4 regions of the Alistipes sp. DJF_B185 genome follow, and region 4 is predicted to be linked to each of the others. Evidence: riboswitches for the same ligand, from Rfam matches in the RefSeq annotation. Region 4 holds a riboswitch; each other region holds the start of a gene.

Region 1 (3,725 bases), on a different contig from region 4:
GCGTAACTGCCCCAAAGCATGTAAACGATGCCCTGTTTGCGTTCGGAGATCGTGCGTACCACGGCGTCGGTGAAGGTTTCCCAGCCGCGGCCCGCGTGCGACGCCGCTTCGTGTGCGCGGACGGTCAGCACGGCGTTCAGCAGCAGTACGCCCTGCTCGGCCCAGCGGTCGAGGTTGCCCGTCGCGGGAGGGGGCGTTCCGGTGTCGTCGGCGACCTCCTTGAAGATATTCTGCAGCGAGGGCGGGAACGGCAGGCCGTCGCCTACCGAGAAGCAGAGTCCGTTGGCCTGTCCGGGCCCGTGGTAGGGGTCCTGACCGATGATGACCACTTTCAGCTTGTCGAACGGGCATTTGTCGAAGGCGCGGAAGATGTTGCTGCCGCGCGGATAGATGCGCCGCGTGGCGTATTCCTGCCGTACGAACTGCGTGAGGTCGGCGAAGTAGGGTTTTTCGAATTCGGGAGCGAGCAGCTCTTTCCAGTCGGGGGCGATCTTTACATCCATGTTGCAAGGTGGTTAAAGTGGTGTAAATGTAGTAAAAAGTCGGCAAATTCCAGCTGTTTTCGCTGCCGATATAAGGAAAGGGGTTTTGTTTTTTGCGCTTTGCCTGCTGACTGCGGCGTGCGCGGATGCGGAAAAACCGCCGAAGGGGGCCGTGACGCTGATTTATATGATCGGCGACGGCTTGGGGCTGGCGCAGGTCTCGATGCCGGTGATCGGGGGCGGTTACGTGCCGAAGGCATTCGACCGTGCGCAGGGCGCGGCCCTGATTCGGACCCGCCGGCCGACAACCGCGTGCCGGATTCCGCTGCGGCGTGATGGACAACACCGGACAGGTCCGGCGGATCATGGCGCCGCTCGGACCCGGCGGCTGACGGTACGGAGGGGATTTGTACCGCAGCCCGAATTCCGGCTGCGGTTTTTTTGTTTATTTGAGGGATTGTGCTACCTTTGTCTTCGCTACGGTTTCCCGGTCCCTTTGCGGTCGCCGGGAATTAAAAGGGAATACCGTGAGAATCGGTAACAATTCCCGTTGCTGTGTGCCCGGCTTTCTTGATTGAAAGTTATTTTCCGGCATTCTTGGCCACTGGTCCTCCGCGGACCGGGAAGGCGCCGGAGAGAAGGGCGAGTCAGAAGACCTGCCGTCGCGATTATACGGATTTCGCTTCTACGGTGAATGGAGCAGGTCTTGGGTCATTTTCAACCGAACGTATTGAGTGTGTCGAAAACAACCTCGGATGCCGGACTGCGCGCGCTTTGTTGCGTGTGCGTCGGAGTGTGCCTTTTCATCTTTGCGGTCCGCCGGAACGGAACAGTGTTCAACCAAAAACGGATAAAAGATGAAAAAACTGATCTTAGGATGTTTGCTGGCCCTGTTTGCATCGGGCTGTAACGACAACGAACCGGAACAGAAACCGGTCGAACTGAAAATCTCGTTCGCCGGGGAGAATCCCGTCGAATTTACGGTCGGGGAGCAGAAGCGGCTCGCCTTCACGGTGACGGGCGACGATCTGGAGGGGCTGACTTTCGCCGCCGAGCCTGATGAGGCCCTCTCCGGTTGGACGGTTGTCGTCTCTGCCGGGCGCGAGGGGGATGCCTACGCAGGCGCGCTCGATGTTACGGCGTCCGCAACTCCGTCGGAAACGGCCGTGACGCTGACCGTCACCGACCGCAACGGCAAGCCGTGGAGTGCGACTACGCCGACATTGACGGCCGTGCAGGCGCCGGTGACGGCCATCGACCTGAGCCGGGACGGAACCGCCAACTGCTATATCGTCAGCGAGGCCGGCGAGTATATGTTCGACGCTACGGTGCGCGGCAACGGCAGCGGAGACGATGCCGCGATCGCGCTTGCCGACGGCATGAAAGCCGACTGGCTTTGGGTGACGAAAGGGCTGGAACAGGAAATTTCGGCCGTTTCGCTCGATGCCGGAAAAGGCCGCATCTTCTTTACGGCGGCAGGCGCCGCGAAGGGCAATGCCGTCATCGCGCTTGCGGATGCCGCGGGGGAGATCGTGTGGAGCTGGCATCTCTGGTTCACGCCGGAACCTCGGATGGTGACCTATGCCAACGGCCGCGTATTGTTGGACCGTTCGCTGGGAGCCGTCGGCACGACGCCCGGATCGGCCGAGGCTTACGGACTCTATTACCAGTGGGGCCGCAAGGACCCGTTCTGCGGGGGTACGGCCACCGAAACCTCGGCGACTGCTTTTGCGCAGGCGGCGGAAAATTCGGTCGTCAATCCGGCCTTCGCCGATACGCATGCGTGGAAGCAGGAGAGCGGGGCGGCCGTTTCGACACTGGAATACGCCGCGGCGCATCCGCTTTCGTTCCTTTCGAACAAGGGTGCGACCGGAGTTTACGACTGGCTGGCCAAGCCCCGCGCCGATTTGTGGAATACCGCGAAAACCTGCTACGATCCGTGCCCCGTGGGGTATAAGGTGCCGGACCGCGATACGTGGGACGATTTTGCGGACGATCAGGACCGCTATGTGGACGGAACCTCGGAATGGGATGGGGAGAAGTACGGCATGACCTACATTTTCGGCGATCTGAGGGACTGGTACCCGACGTCGGGTTACCGTAACCGCGACAAGGGCAATCTCGCCGGTCTCGCTACGACCCGTACGGGGCATTACTGGTCCAACTATCGTTCGGGAAACACGATCTCTTGTTTCTATATTTCGAAAAAGCTCAGTACGGGCAAACTGCTCCAGCCGCAGTCTTCTTCGAAATCCGATGCGGCATACGGCTATAACGTTCGCTGTTGCAGGGAGTAATCCGGAGCGGCGGAGTCGCAGAGCCGTTCGGAGATAGGGCTGAAAAGTCCGGAGCGGCCGGGGCGGTCTCGCAGGTATCGCTATTCGGCGGTCCGGCAGGCCGATAAAAACGGCGTCCACTGAACTCAGGGTGGACGCCGTTTCCGCTTATGGTCGGTTCGGTGGCTTGGGAAAGCCGGGGCAGTCTCTGAGGACTGCCGGCGGGGGCTTGAAAATCCGGATCGGATGCCGGTCCGCGGGATCTTGGCTTGGGAAAAGCAGGCCGGGCGGCCGATTCGTGGAGCCGGTTGATTCGGGGAATCCGGGCCGATCGGTTTGGGGAATCCGGGTTATGGCGCCGCGCAGTCTGCTTGGTCGGAGCCGGTTGAAAAACTACTTTCCGGATTCCGGGGCCGGCGTATCTGACGCTTTCGTAAGACGGAAGTCCACGGGGAGCGTATATTTCACGCGCACGATCTGTCCGCGCTGTTCGCCGGGTTTCCACTTGGGCGAAGAGGCGATGACGCGGCGAGCCTCCTCCCAAAGCGACGCGTCGGGCGATTGGAGCTTTTCGATGCTGCTTACCGAGCCGTCCTTCTCGACGACGAACGACAGCACGACACGTCCTCCGATCCCCTTTTCGAAAGCTTCGGCCGGGTACTTTACGTTTTTCTGCACCCATGCCCGGAAGTTGCCGAGGTCGCCGTACGGGGCGGCGGGATCTTCGGTCGGGAAGAGAGGCATCGTTTCGGTCACAAGGAACGCCTCTTCCTTTTCGGTTTTGCCGTTTTTAATCGCGATGGCGTTTGCCGCGGTTTGTTCGGCGTCATCCCTCTTGCCGTTGCTTTCGGACGTAGCAGGTTCTATATCCGCTCCTTTGAGCGTGATGACTATCACGCCGTTGCGGGCCTTTTCGCCGTAGAGTGCGGTGGCGGCTTTGTCCTTGAGGACACTCATGCGCTCGATC
Region 2 (3,725 bases), on a different contig from region 4:
GTGCCCGTGAATTTCAGGTCGGCGGACTCGATCCATGCCGGGCAGTAGGACGCCTGCGTATGTTCGTCCATTCGGTCGATCGTGCCGCTGCCGCCCCGGTCGTCGGTCCATGCGGCGGAGCCGTCGGCGAGCGGCGTGTAGGTGACCGCATATCCCCGGATCGTCGCGGCGTTGTCGTACTCGCTGCCTTTCAGCTCGTACCACGTGTCGTCGGGCACTCCGTTGCCGTTGGCGTCCTGCATGACCCAGACGACGCCCGGCTCGGACGAGGTGTTCATGGCGTTGCCCTTGACGTAAAGGTCGTAACCGCCCGTGTTGGGTACCGGCTCGGCGAATGCCGCGACGAGGTATCCGCCCCATCCGCCGAGCGAAACCCAGTTGTTCTCGGCGAAGCGCGCGGCAGCGTACCGGCAGGCTTTCTCCGGCGTATCCACGTTGTCGAACGCGCCGCCGGAGCGCGCCTCTTCGTTGATGAACTGTCCCGGTGCGGGAGTGTATTCGAGAATCCGGGCTACGGGTTCGTCCGTCTGCGTGGTCGTGACCTCTTCGCCGGAGTTGCAGGCGGCCAGCAGAAGAGCCGCCAGAGGGAATGCGTATTTTTTCATCTTCTTCGAATGTTTTTTACGGTTTGAAACAGAACGATCCGGGGGTGATGCCGACGCGTATCGTGTCGACGGCCGCGCCCCGCGCCGTGAAGCGGTAGACCACGCCGTGCTGGACGTAGTCGATGGCGTCGGCCACGTAGACCTCCGAGGTCAGCGGATCGACCGCCACTTCGTAATAGGTGGTCTGCGTATAGGGCAGGAATGGCGTGACGGGCAGCTCCTCGGCATCGACCCGCATGCGCCAGACGTCGCGGTTGATGAAGTAGAGCGTGTCGCGCGTGCCGTTGAGGGTGACCGACGAGGGATGGTCGCCCGCGGCGAACGTATAGGTCTGCTCGACGCGGCGCGTAGCGGCGTCGATGCGGTAGAGCGCCGCCGGAATGCCTGCGGTGCGTCCGTCGGTGACGGTCCAAAGCTTGCCGAAGCGGTCGAGGACCAGCGACGAGGGCTGCGGCCCGACCTCGATCGAGTCCACCAGCGTTTCGCGTGCGGCGTCCACGACCAGAATCTTGTCGTCGTACGACCAGCAGTTTACGAACACTTCGTCGCCCCACTGCACCATCTGTTCGGTCGATTTGTGGCCGTTCATCGGAATCCGGCCGCGGATACGGTTGCTGCGGGAATCCACGACCGTGATGCGCGGATCGTAAAGGTCGGTGATATAGGCCGTCGTGTCGTTGGGGAAGTGGATGTAACGCGGCGAGACGACCCCTTCGATCACTCCCGTGACGCGGAAAGTCGCCGGGTCGATGACATAGACCGCGCCCGAATTGTTCACCACGACGTATCCGCGTCCTTTGTGGAGGGTCATCGACTGGGCGACGTCGCCCAGTTTCATGCCGTTCGCGCGGATGAAGATTTCGTTTTCGACGCTCCGTGCTGCCGGATCGTAGAACGACAGCGAAGCGTTGTCCCAGCCGAAGTTGCCCTCGCACGTGATGAACACGCCGCGCTGCGACTGTGCGAACGGCTCTTCATGCTGCGGTCCGTAGTCCATGCAGGCGCAGCAGAATCCTGCGCCGGCGCATAAAACCGCCATATGTCGTAAAACGCGTTTCATCGGCTTTCAAATGACTGCGGCTGGTACGGGCTGACGTGTCGGATGCCGGTGTCGGCGACGGTCTGCTGCGCCCCATTCTCCGCAGGGTGCATATTGGTTGAACGGCATGCGGCAGGTCTTCTGACTCGTTACCGTTCCGGCGCCTTCCCGTCCCGGAGGACAGTGGCCAAAGAGTGCCGGAACATGTTGCGTAACTTACAGCAGCGGGAACTGTTGCCGGATTTCACGGCATTCCCTTTTAATCCCCGCGCCCTTCCGGGGCGTTTCGGGAACCGATGCGACGCAAAAGTAATCTTTTTTCGAGACATGCCCCAAAGATTCGGACGAAAATATTAACTTTGTTGAGTAAATTGCGGCTCTGCGGACTCCGGCGAGGGTGATCGGCGGAGCTGTTGTGAAAAAAAGATTAACTTTGCCCGAAAATCGGATGTTATGACGGTTGAGATACGACGGATAACCCAAGTCTCGGATGCGCTCGAAGAGGCGTTCGCGCGGCTGATGCCGCAGCTTTCGCCGCGGCTGGGCGCGCCCTCCCGCGAGGTGTTGCGGCGTGTGGCCGGAAGCGAAACCGGGGAGTTGCTGGCTGCCGTGGCCGGGGAACGCATCGTCGGGGTGCTGACGCTGGCGTGGTACGATGCGCCTTCGGGGCGCAAGGCGTGGATCGAGGACGTCGTGGTGGACGGCGCGGCACGCGGCTGCGGCGCGGGCGATGCGCTGGTGCGCGCCGCCGTGGAGCATGCGGCCCGCATCGGCGCCGGGAAGGTGATGCTGACGTCGAACCCGGCGCGCGAAGCCGCTAGGGCGCTTTATCGCAAAGTCGGATTCGAAGAGGTGGAAACCACGGTTTTCGCCTTTAAAACAGATAAGTGATGAAAAAATTCGTGAAGATTGCGGCCATCGTGGTGGCCGTCGTGCTGGTGATCGCTCTGGTGGCGCCGATGGTGCTGCGGGGCAAGATCGCCGAGATTGTGAAGCGTGAGGCCAATGCGATGCTCGATGCGCGGCTCGATTTCGAGAAGCTGGACATCAGCCTGTTGCGCCATTTTCCCCGTGCTTCGCTCGACCTGAAGGGACTGACGCTGGTGGGCGAGGAGCCTTTCGCGGGCGATACGATCGTCGCCGCGCAGCGGATTTCGGTGGTCGTGAACGTGATGTCGCTTTTCGGCGACGAGGGGTTCGAGGTGACGAAGATCATTCTTTCGGAGCCTGCGCTTCATGCGCACAAACTTGCCGACGGCAGGGTGAACTGGGACGTTGTGAAGGCTTCGGAAGAGGCTCAGGGCGAAGAGGAGACCCCCGCCGATGCGGAACCTTCGTCGTTCCGCCTTTCGGTCCGCGACTTCAGGATCAGCGACGCGGCGATCCGTTACGAGGACGATTCGACGGGCATGCGCTTCTCGACCGCACCTTTGTCACTTCGCCTGCGGGGCGACATGTCGGCCGACCAGACCGACCTCGACCTGCGGCTGACGGCCAAGGGCATGCGGCTGGTTTCGGGCGGTATTCCGATGCTCAGCGGCGCCGAAGCGGAGCTGGATGCGGTGATTGCGGCCGATCTGGCGAACAGCCGCTTTACCTTCTCGCAGAACAAACTGCGCCTGAACGCCATCGAGGTAGGTCTCGACGGCTGGGTGGAGCTGAAAGACGACGCCGTGGCCATGGACGTCACGGCCGGCTGCGACAAGGTGCAGTTCAAGGACGTGCTTTCGCTCGTTCCGGCCTTCTACACCCGCGACTTCCGTAATCTTGCGGCCGGCGGCGAACTTTCGATGGCGCTCTGGGCGCGCGGCGAAATGCGCGGTGCGGCGCTTCCGGCGTTCGAGCTCAGGACGGAGGTGCGCAACGGCAGTTTCCAGTACTCGTCGCTGCCCAAGGCGGTGGACGGCATCAACATCGACGTCCGGATCGCCAATCCCGGCGGCGTGGCGGATAAGACTGAAATCGACCTCTCGAAATTCACGCTCCGGATGGCCGGGAATTCGCTTTCGGCGTCGGCTTATGCGACCAATCTGGTCAGCGACCCGACGTTCCGTGCCGCGGTGGACGGCCGTGTCGATCTG
Region 3 (3,725 bases), on a different contig from region 4:
CACGCCGATGGCGAAAAGCTTGGCCAGATAGAAATTCAGGCGGAAGCGGCCGTGCAGCAGCCAGATCGTCAGGTTGTTGATGACAAGTCCCACGGCGGCAATGCCCAGAAAGCGGAGGTACTGTCCCGTAATATCAGGATTCTCGTTGTGGAAAGTCCAGATCCGGTTCAGGATGTAATTCGTCGTCGAGGCGCAGAGAAAGCCGAGCGAATTGGCGACGTACTTGTTGAGCCTCAGCCACTCCTTGCAGAGGTAGGTGATTCCGAAATCGACGAAGACGCCCGAACCGCCCACGATGCAGAATTTGAGAAACTGCTCGATCATCGCGCAACCTCCGTGCGGAGGGGTTTTCCGTTAAACCAATTCGTATACCCTTCCCGGCGCAGGGCGAAGCCGGCGTCGAAATCGGTCCCGGCCAGCTGTCGGGGCACGACGAACGCCACTTCGCGCCGGATCTCCTCCTCGGCGGGAATCCGGAAACGTTCCCCGGTGTCGAACTCCTCGACGCGGAAACGACCGTGCTTCCAGAGCATGACGAGCGACATGTCGCCGCCCAAGTCGATGTTATAAGGATAGGGATTTTCGATTCGCAGCGAAAGCCGCAGCGTATCGCCCGCGGCAACTCGTTCGGGAAGCCCCGTGAAGGAGATGTCCACAAGGCGGGTCGGATGGAAATGCGTATCGACGAACCACGTGAAACGCTTGCCGTTGGGCAGTACGACGCTCCGGACGCGGCCCGTCGTGTCGGCTTCGTCATAAGGCGTCTCGACCAGCACTTCGCGGCCGGCAAAGCGCGTATCGTCGTCACGGAACTGCCATTGGTGGGTCCGGTAGCGGATATTGGGCTGGCAGTAGGCCTCTCCGCCGGTATAGAAGGCGTATTTGGCTGCAACGGCGTAACCGTGGCGGAAAACGACGGGACGGCCGTCGGCGATTTCGGCGATCTCCCCGTAACTGGTGCGGTTGTCGAACACTTCGTAACGGATGCCCAGCGGATTGAAGATCATCACCAGCCGCGTCAGGGCGATCAGGGCGAGCGTCACCCACCCCATGCGCATCAGGTAGCGGCGCGTCCGGGGATGACGCCGGGCGTAGGTGAAGAGCGTATAGAGCAGTCCGAACACGGCGACGATCACCCACTGGGGCTGGACGTATCCGCGCAGCGTCGAAAGCAGGAAAAAGACGATAAACGCCGCCGGAATGAATTTCAGCGCGCGTTCGACGGCGTTCTGCGGCTTCACGGCGATCCACGACCGGACATAGAGCGGCACGAAGAACGGGTTGAAGACGACCAGCAGGTTGAGCAGGTATTCGGCGACGTAACCGGGCCGGAAGACCGAGTTACGCCCCGCCAGATGATAGGCCAGCGACGCCCAGTCGTGCTCGTACTGCCACACGAAATGCGGCACGAGCAGCAACAGCGCCACCGCGCCGCTGAGATATAGGGTCGGACGCAGGAACACGCGGGGGGGGGTCGCCGCAAGCGCGAAGAGCACCACCAGCGCCCCGTGGTACTTGCTGTAGGCCATCAGCGCCATGGCCACGCCCATCCAGAGCCACGCCGCGCGCCGCCCTTCGGTGAACCATTTGAAGGTGAGCAGGAACAACGCCGCGGTCATCATCAGCGGACCGTCGGGCACGGCGATAAAACCGTACAACTGCAACATAAGCGTCGCGGCCGAGAGCATGACGAAAAGCCCCGCATCGCGGCGGTCGGCATCTGTGGGCCGGATGATGCGCCAGAAGACAAAGAGGTAAAGCGGCTGCAGCAGGGTAAAGAAAAACCGCACGCCGAACTCCCCGCCGAAGAGATGCTCCCCAAGCCAAACCAGCAGCGCCGTCATCGGCGGATGGTCGAAATAGCCCCACGAGAGGTTTTCGGCGAACATATGGTAGTAGGCCTCGTCGTTGGCCAGCTCCGTAAGCCCGGCCTGAAAGAGGTTGCACACCCACCATACGCCCAGCCAGAACGCGACCAAGGCGTCGGGACCGAACGAAGCGTATATCTTTTTGACGGATGCTCTCATACGGCGGCAAAGGTAGCAAAATTTATCGGTTTTGCGCCACCCGGCCCCCAAAGAGAGGCGCATGCGGACAGCTTTTGCGAAAAATCGCCGCATGAGGGCGGACGCGGCATATTTTTTCCGCGTAGGCCGCCGTCGGCCGTATTGTTTACAATTTGTTCATTAATTGGAGCGCCGAACGATTGCCGCCTCGGAAACAATCTCTATATTTGCTCCCGGTCAAGGTTCCCCGCCGGCGGCTGCCGGCTTGGGATCAAAAGGGAACTCCTGTGCAAATCAGGGACTATCCCCGTAGCTGTAAGCTCCGTTGCGCTCCGCACACTCTCTGAGCCACTGTCCGTCGGACGGGAAGGCGTGCGGAAGGAGCGAGTCAGAAGACCTGCCTGACCGATATACGGCACCCGCTTTCGGGATATAGAGCGGTGCAGCAACTTTGTTTTACACTGATTTTTTTGGTGAAACCATGCTTTTCAGGCGGCCGTCCGCCGGCAAAAGCGGGCTTTATCGCATAACCGGCCAACAACAAAACAGGAGAAAATATGGGCATTTCCGAACTTTACATCGTAAAACGCGACGGCAAGCGCAAAGCGTTTTCCGTCGAGAAAATCAAACGCGCCGTACGCAAGGCCTTCCTTTCGGTCGGCAGCTACGCCACCGACGACGACATCACGTCGATACTGAGCCGCGTACACGTGTCCGACGGCATGAGCGTCGAAGAGATTCAGAATCAGGTCGAAGTGGCGCTGATGGCCGAGCGTTACTTCGCGGTGGCCAAGAGCTACATGCTCTACCGCCAGAAACACACCGAAGAGCGCGAAGACCGCGAGAAACTCGAATTTCTGATCAACTACTGCGACGCCTCGAACCCGGCGACCGGCTCGAAATACGACGCCAACGCCAACGTCGAAAACAAGAATATCGCCACGCTGATCGGCGAACTGCCGAAGCAGAACTTCATCCGCCTGAACCGCCGCCTGCTGACCGACCGCATCAAGGAGATGTACGGCAAAGAGCTATCAGACAAATACCTGCACCTGCTCAAGGAGCACTTCATCTACAAGAACGACGAGACGTCGATGGCCAACTACTGCGCCTCGATCACCATGTATCCGTGGCTCTTGGGCGGCACGCTCTCGGTGGGCGGCAACTCGACCCGTCCGACGAACCTCAAATCGTTCTGCGGCGGATTCGTCAACATGGTTTTCATCGTGTCGTCGATGCTTTCGGGCGCATGCGCCACGCCCGAATTCCTGATGTACATGAACTATTTCATCGAGCAGGAGTACGGCGAAGATTACTACAAGCGGGCCGACGAGGTGGCCGACCTCTCGAAGAAACGCCGGACAATAGACAAGATAATCACCGACTGCTTCGAACAGATCGTCTACTCGATCAACCAGCCGACCGGGGCGCGCAACTTCCAAGCCGTGTTCTGGAACGTGGCCTACTACGACCGCTACTACTTCGAAAGCCTGTTCGGGGAGTTCGTATTTCCCGACGGTTCGCATCCGCACTGGGAGTCGCTGTCGTGGCTGCAGAAGCGTTTCATGAGGTGGTTCAACCGCGAGCGCACCAAGACCGTGCTGACTTTCCCGGTAGAGACGATGGCGCTGCTGACCAAAGACGGCGACGTGATGGACCGGGAGTGGGGCGACATCACGGCGCAGATGTACGCCGAGGGGCACTCGTTCTTCACCTATA
Region 4 (3,725 bases):
ACTCTGCTTTTTGAGGGTTGCAAAAATAATTTCAGCAGAGTCGGTTGTCAAGACGAATAACAACGCAATATATTGCAATTCAAAATAATACGCAATAAATAGCAAAAGTAAACGAGGTAACGATTTGGAAACCGAAACCTCGTTTACAATCACGTTTTTTCACTCTCTAAACGTTATGTTTCTTATTTGGTTCGAAACATAAAAATCTAAAAATCAATCATCTTGCCCCTTTTTGCAAGATATTGAAACCCAAAGGTACTCCCATAATAATTCCGGATGTAGTCGTCTATCTTCCTCTTGAGCATAACTGACTTATATTAAGGCTGTCGGCTGACCTACATGGCCCTGTTTGCCGTTTTTCCAATACGAATATAGGGTATTCATGCCGTTTTTCCAAGAATTATTCGCACACATTTGCCGCTTTTCCATAATTCGGGATTTTCAGCCGTACCAGCTCCATTTTGAGTTACTCTCAAAAGCCTTGCCCTGACAGAGAGCAATCGCCCCTCCGAAGTCGGACAATCAAGAAAATAATAGCAAAGACTCAACAAGCGGTGTAGATGAACTTTCTAAACGCATTGAAATGCAAGATACAGCTTACGTCCCCAAGCCCAAAACAGGATATTCCCCGAACGCCTGCCCTATCCCACTCCCGCAGTTCGGCTGCAATAGCTTTCACAGCCCGACCGCGGCGACGGCGCGAAGTCGATCTTCAGGTTCAGGGATACCCGTAGCTTCGAGATCGCTATTGCTTAACGAATTCCAAGACCTCCACCTTCTCCAGAAGCTGCGTCAGGCGCCCCGTACCGGCTCGCCGCCCCACGGGGAGCAGAAAGTCACCGTACCGGAAGCGCCTGGACACGGTCTTCGAACATGCGGTAGAAAACACCCCGTAGACGAAAGGTCTCCCGAGGTGAAGGCAGCGTCATATATTTTCCGTTCGAGAGCAAGTTGCATGCGTCGTTCGCATGCAGAGCAGATAGGAGTCTGCCTCCAAAGGTCTGACGGCCACCCGTCGAAGTTTATGAAATTTTTTTTTGGGGGGGGGGAAAATTTGGAACTTTCGGGGGATATATACTATTTTTGCGGCCGATTGGTTCCCAAGCGACTTTTTCCGAGTCGGGGGATTAAAAGGGAACCGGGTGAAATTCCCGGACAGACCCGCTGCTGTGAAGCTCCGCCAATCATCCGGGCAATCTGTACCACTGGCCGTTTCGTGCCGGGAAGGAGTTCGGATGAGGAGTCAGTCAGAAGACCTGCCAACGATTTATGGATTTAACCGCACCCGAGGACCGGTCGGTTGGATTGCTTTATAAATGCTTGTCGGATTTTATAAATATCTTTTGTTTCCCCTGGGACTGGCGGGAGGGTGCGTGCCGGAGGCATACGGACAGACGCCCCAGGATAGCCTCTACCATATCAGGGAGGTCGTCGTGACGGGCCGCGTCGTCCGGCGCGAGGTGATTCCCGTGCAGGAGCTCTCGGGCGAACGCCTCCAGCGGCTCAATTCGCACAACGTGGCCGACGCGCTGCGTTACTTCTCGGGCATCCAGATCAAGGACTACGGAGGCGTCGGCGGCTTGAAAACGGTGAACATCCGCAGCATGGGCACCAACCACGTCGGGGTCTTCTACGACGGTATCGAACTGGGCAACGCTCAAAACGGCACGGTCGATTTGGGGCGCTTCTCGCTCGACAACATGGAGTCGGTGACGCTCTACAACGGGCAGAAATGAGAAATGTGCGGTTGAATTTCCGCCAACAGGAACGTTCGCACCTGATGGAAAATATGATTTACAACGATTTGATCCGCAGGGGATATTCGGTAGACGTGGGAATAGTAGAACTGACGCGAATCATAGAGGGCCGACGCCGCTCGTCGCAATACAAGATCGACTTCGTGGTCAACGTGGGCAATGACAAACTGTATATCCAGTCGGCATTACACGTAGACACGCCGGAAAAGAAGGCACAGGAAACCTTCTCTTTGAGAAACACCGGCGACTTCTTCCGCAAGATCGTCGTGCTGGACGGCAACAGCAAGCCGTGGACGGATGAGGATGGCGTCATGTATGTGGGCGTGATCCCGTTCCTGCTGGAAGATATTGTGGCCGAGGCGATCGGATAAAACAGGGGACGGCGTTTCCTGTCCCGCAGGGAAAAACGGACGGTACGGACTATCGGTATCCACCACGGTACAAGAGGCTGTCGGCCGGCTTGCCGGCCCCTCCTGCCGCTTTTCCAATGCAAATACGGGTTGTTTTTGTCGTTTTTCTACGATTCGAGGTTTTTGGGCGGAATACAAAAGGATGGCGACCAGAGAAAAAAGGGACGGGGAGCGGCTTGTGCATAAACCGCTCCCCGCGCGTCTGTCTGCCGTCACGGCCTGACGGGCCGGAACCGGAAGGAGCGTCAGGCCAGCAGTCGGTCGATCATGGACTGCAACCGCAACAGATCGCAATATTGATTGGTGCCGCCGGTATAGTCCTCGGCATGCCGGGCCGTGCGGATCAGGAACGAATCGAGTTCTATTCTGACCGAGCCAATCCTCCGGGACAATCCGGAGGAATGGTTTATGTAAACGAATTTGCCGTTGCGCTCGACAAAACAGCTCGTAAAGTAATGCCCCTTGGTCTTGGCTACGACCGCCGCATCCACGGCTTTGGCATATTTGGATATTTCACGGACGAGCGCCGTCTGGAAATTCCGGTATTCTCTCGAGACATAACACCCTGCGTCCGCAAGGAAGACATATTGCCATTTGGTATAAAAACTCTGTGCCATAATCCAATTTGTCCGTTATCGTGTGTTCTGTAAATAAATTCGCCACTCCTCGCCGTCGATGGTAAGGCTGTTCAGTTCCCAGTCGTACTCCACTTCCGGCATATCGGAATAAGGGAAATGAACGGCATAGCCTATCTGTCCGTAGGAACAGAGCAGCGGCGTGACGCAAACTTCACGACCGAAATAGGTCTGCGGAGTACAGTATTTGCGCCAGTCGAAACGGCCTGCGGTCACATTGCCGCAGAGCCGTGCGAGGATCGCCCCGTCCGTCATCGCTTTCATACGTCGGCACCTCCTTTCTGTACCAACGTCAGTTGGCCGGGGCGGTCGGGGAACCAATAGGCGTCGTTGTCTGAAAAGACGACGCCGCAATCCTCGTCCTCGGGGTAACGGTGCGGACAAAGGAAACTGTCCGGACGGCAAAACCCCAGCACTTCGTGGGGGCCGAACGTCACTCCATAATCGTTTGTAAAGAGAACCGTGTCGCCGACGGCCAGGTCGTCGTCCGTGTCGATGACCTCCGAAAGACGGTCGTAAATCATCTTGCCGTGTTTTTTCTCCACTTCTGCCTTCCAACGCAGAAATTCCGCTTTGTAACTTCGTTTCGTACTCATTTCAATGCTGTTTTCAGGGTTTCATAAAGCGTGTCGATCATTGCCTCGGCCGCTTCCATATCGCTCACGATGTCTTTGATGTGGTAAGGGGCGCCGTTCTTGCCGTGCCCGTCCGTGCCGATCCACAGATAGGCTTCATAGTCGGAGTCGTAAGCCTCGTAATACTTTTCCAGCTCTTGCAGGAGGCTGTCGGGATCGCCGTTCCGCATTTCGACGCTGAAGCCGAAGTCCTGTCCTGCGGGCGTGTACTGCCGGAACTCGAACTCCGTGAAGCCGGGACGACTGGCGTCCGTTTCCACACTCCAGCCCAAAGCAGTGGCCACATTG

What was found. Region 4 has a riboswitch for cobalamin ahead of ACESTR_RS14685 (TonB-dependent receptor). Riboswitches for the same ligand answer to the same signal wherever they lie in the genome.
Region 1: another riboswitch for cobalamin. It lies ahead of ACESTR_RS07750 (hypothetical protein); the one in region 4 lies ahead of ACESTR_RS14685 (TonB-dependent receptor).
Region 2: another riboswitch for cobalamin. It lies ahead of ACESTR_RS08150 (YncE family protein); the one in region 4 lies ahead of ACESTR_RS14685 (TonB-dependent receptor).
Region 3: another riboswitch for cobalamin. It lies ahead of nrdD (anaerobic ribonucleoside-triphosphate reductase); the one in region 4 lies ahead of ACESTR_RS14685 (TonB-dependent receptor).

What each region holds. Positions count from the first base shown of each region.
Region 1 is NZ_CAXUDY010000004.1:301,314-305,038, forward strand. It holds gene ung (uracil-DNA glycosylase) at 1-503, opposite strand, end outside; cobalamin riboswitch at 946-1,161, shown strand; gene ACESTR_RS07750 (hypothetical protein) at 1,340-2,779, shown strand; gene ACESTR_RS07755 (TonB family protein) at 3,152-3,725, opposite strand, start outside.
Region 2 is NZ_CAXUDY010000005.1:82,473-86,197, reverse strand. It holds gene ACESTR_RS08155 (hypothetical protein) at 1-605, opposite strand, end outside; gene ACESTR_RS08150 (YncE family protein) at 622-1,644, opposite strand; cobalamin riboswitch at 1,758-1,957, opposite strand; gene ACESTR_RS08145 (GNAT family N-acetyltransferase) at 2,098-2,535, shown strand; gene ACESTR_RS08140 (AsmA-like C-terminal region-containing protein) at 2,535-3,725, shown strand, end outside.
Region 3 is NZ_CAXUDY010000005.1:91,876-95,600, forward strand. It holds gene ACESTR_RS08185 (GtrA family protein) at 1-324, opposite strand, end outside; gene ACESTR_RS08190 (ArnT family glycosyltransferase) at 321-2,027, opposite strand; cobalamin riboswitch at 2,230-2,426, shown strand; gene nrdD (anaerobic ribonucleoside-triphosphate reductase) at 2,564-3,725, shown strand, end outside.
Region 4 is NZ_CAXUDY010000019.1:22,987-26,711, reverse strand. It holds cobalamin riboswitch at 1,078-1,279, shown strand; partial or broken gene ACESTR_RS14685 (TonB-dependent receptor) at 1,317-1,733, shown strand; gene ACESTR_RS14680 (ATP-binding protein) at 1,781-2,128, shown strand; gene ACESTR_RS14675 (hypothetical protein) at 2,413-2,784, opposite strand; gene ACESTR_RS14670 (hypothetical protein) at 2,800-3,057, opposite strand; gene ACESTR_RS14665 (hypothetical protein) at 3,063-3,398, opposite strand; gene ACESTR_RS14660 (hypothetical protein) at 3,395-3,725, opposite strand, start outside.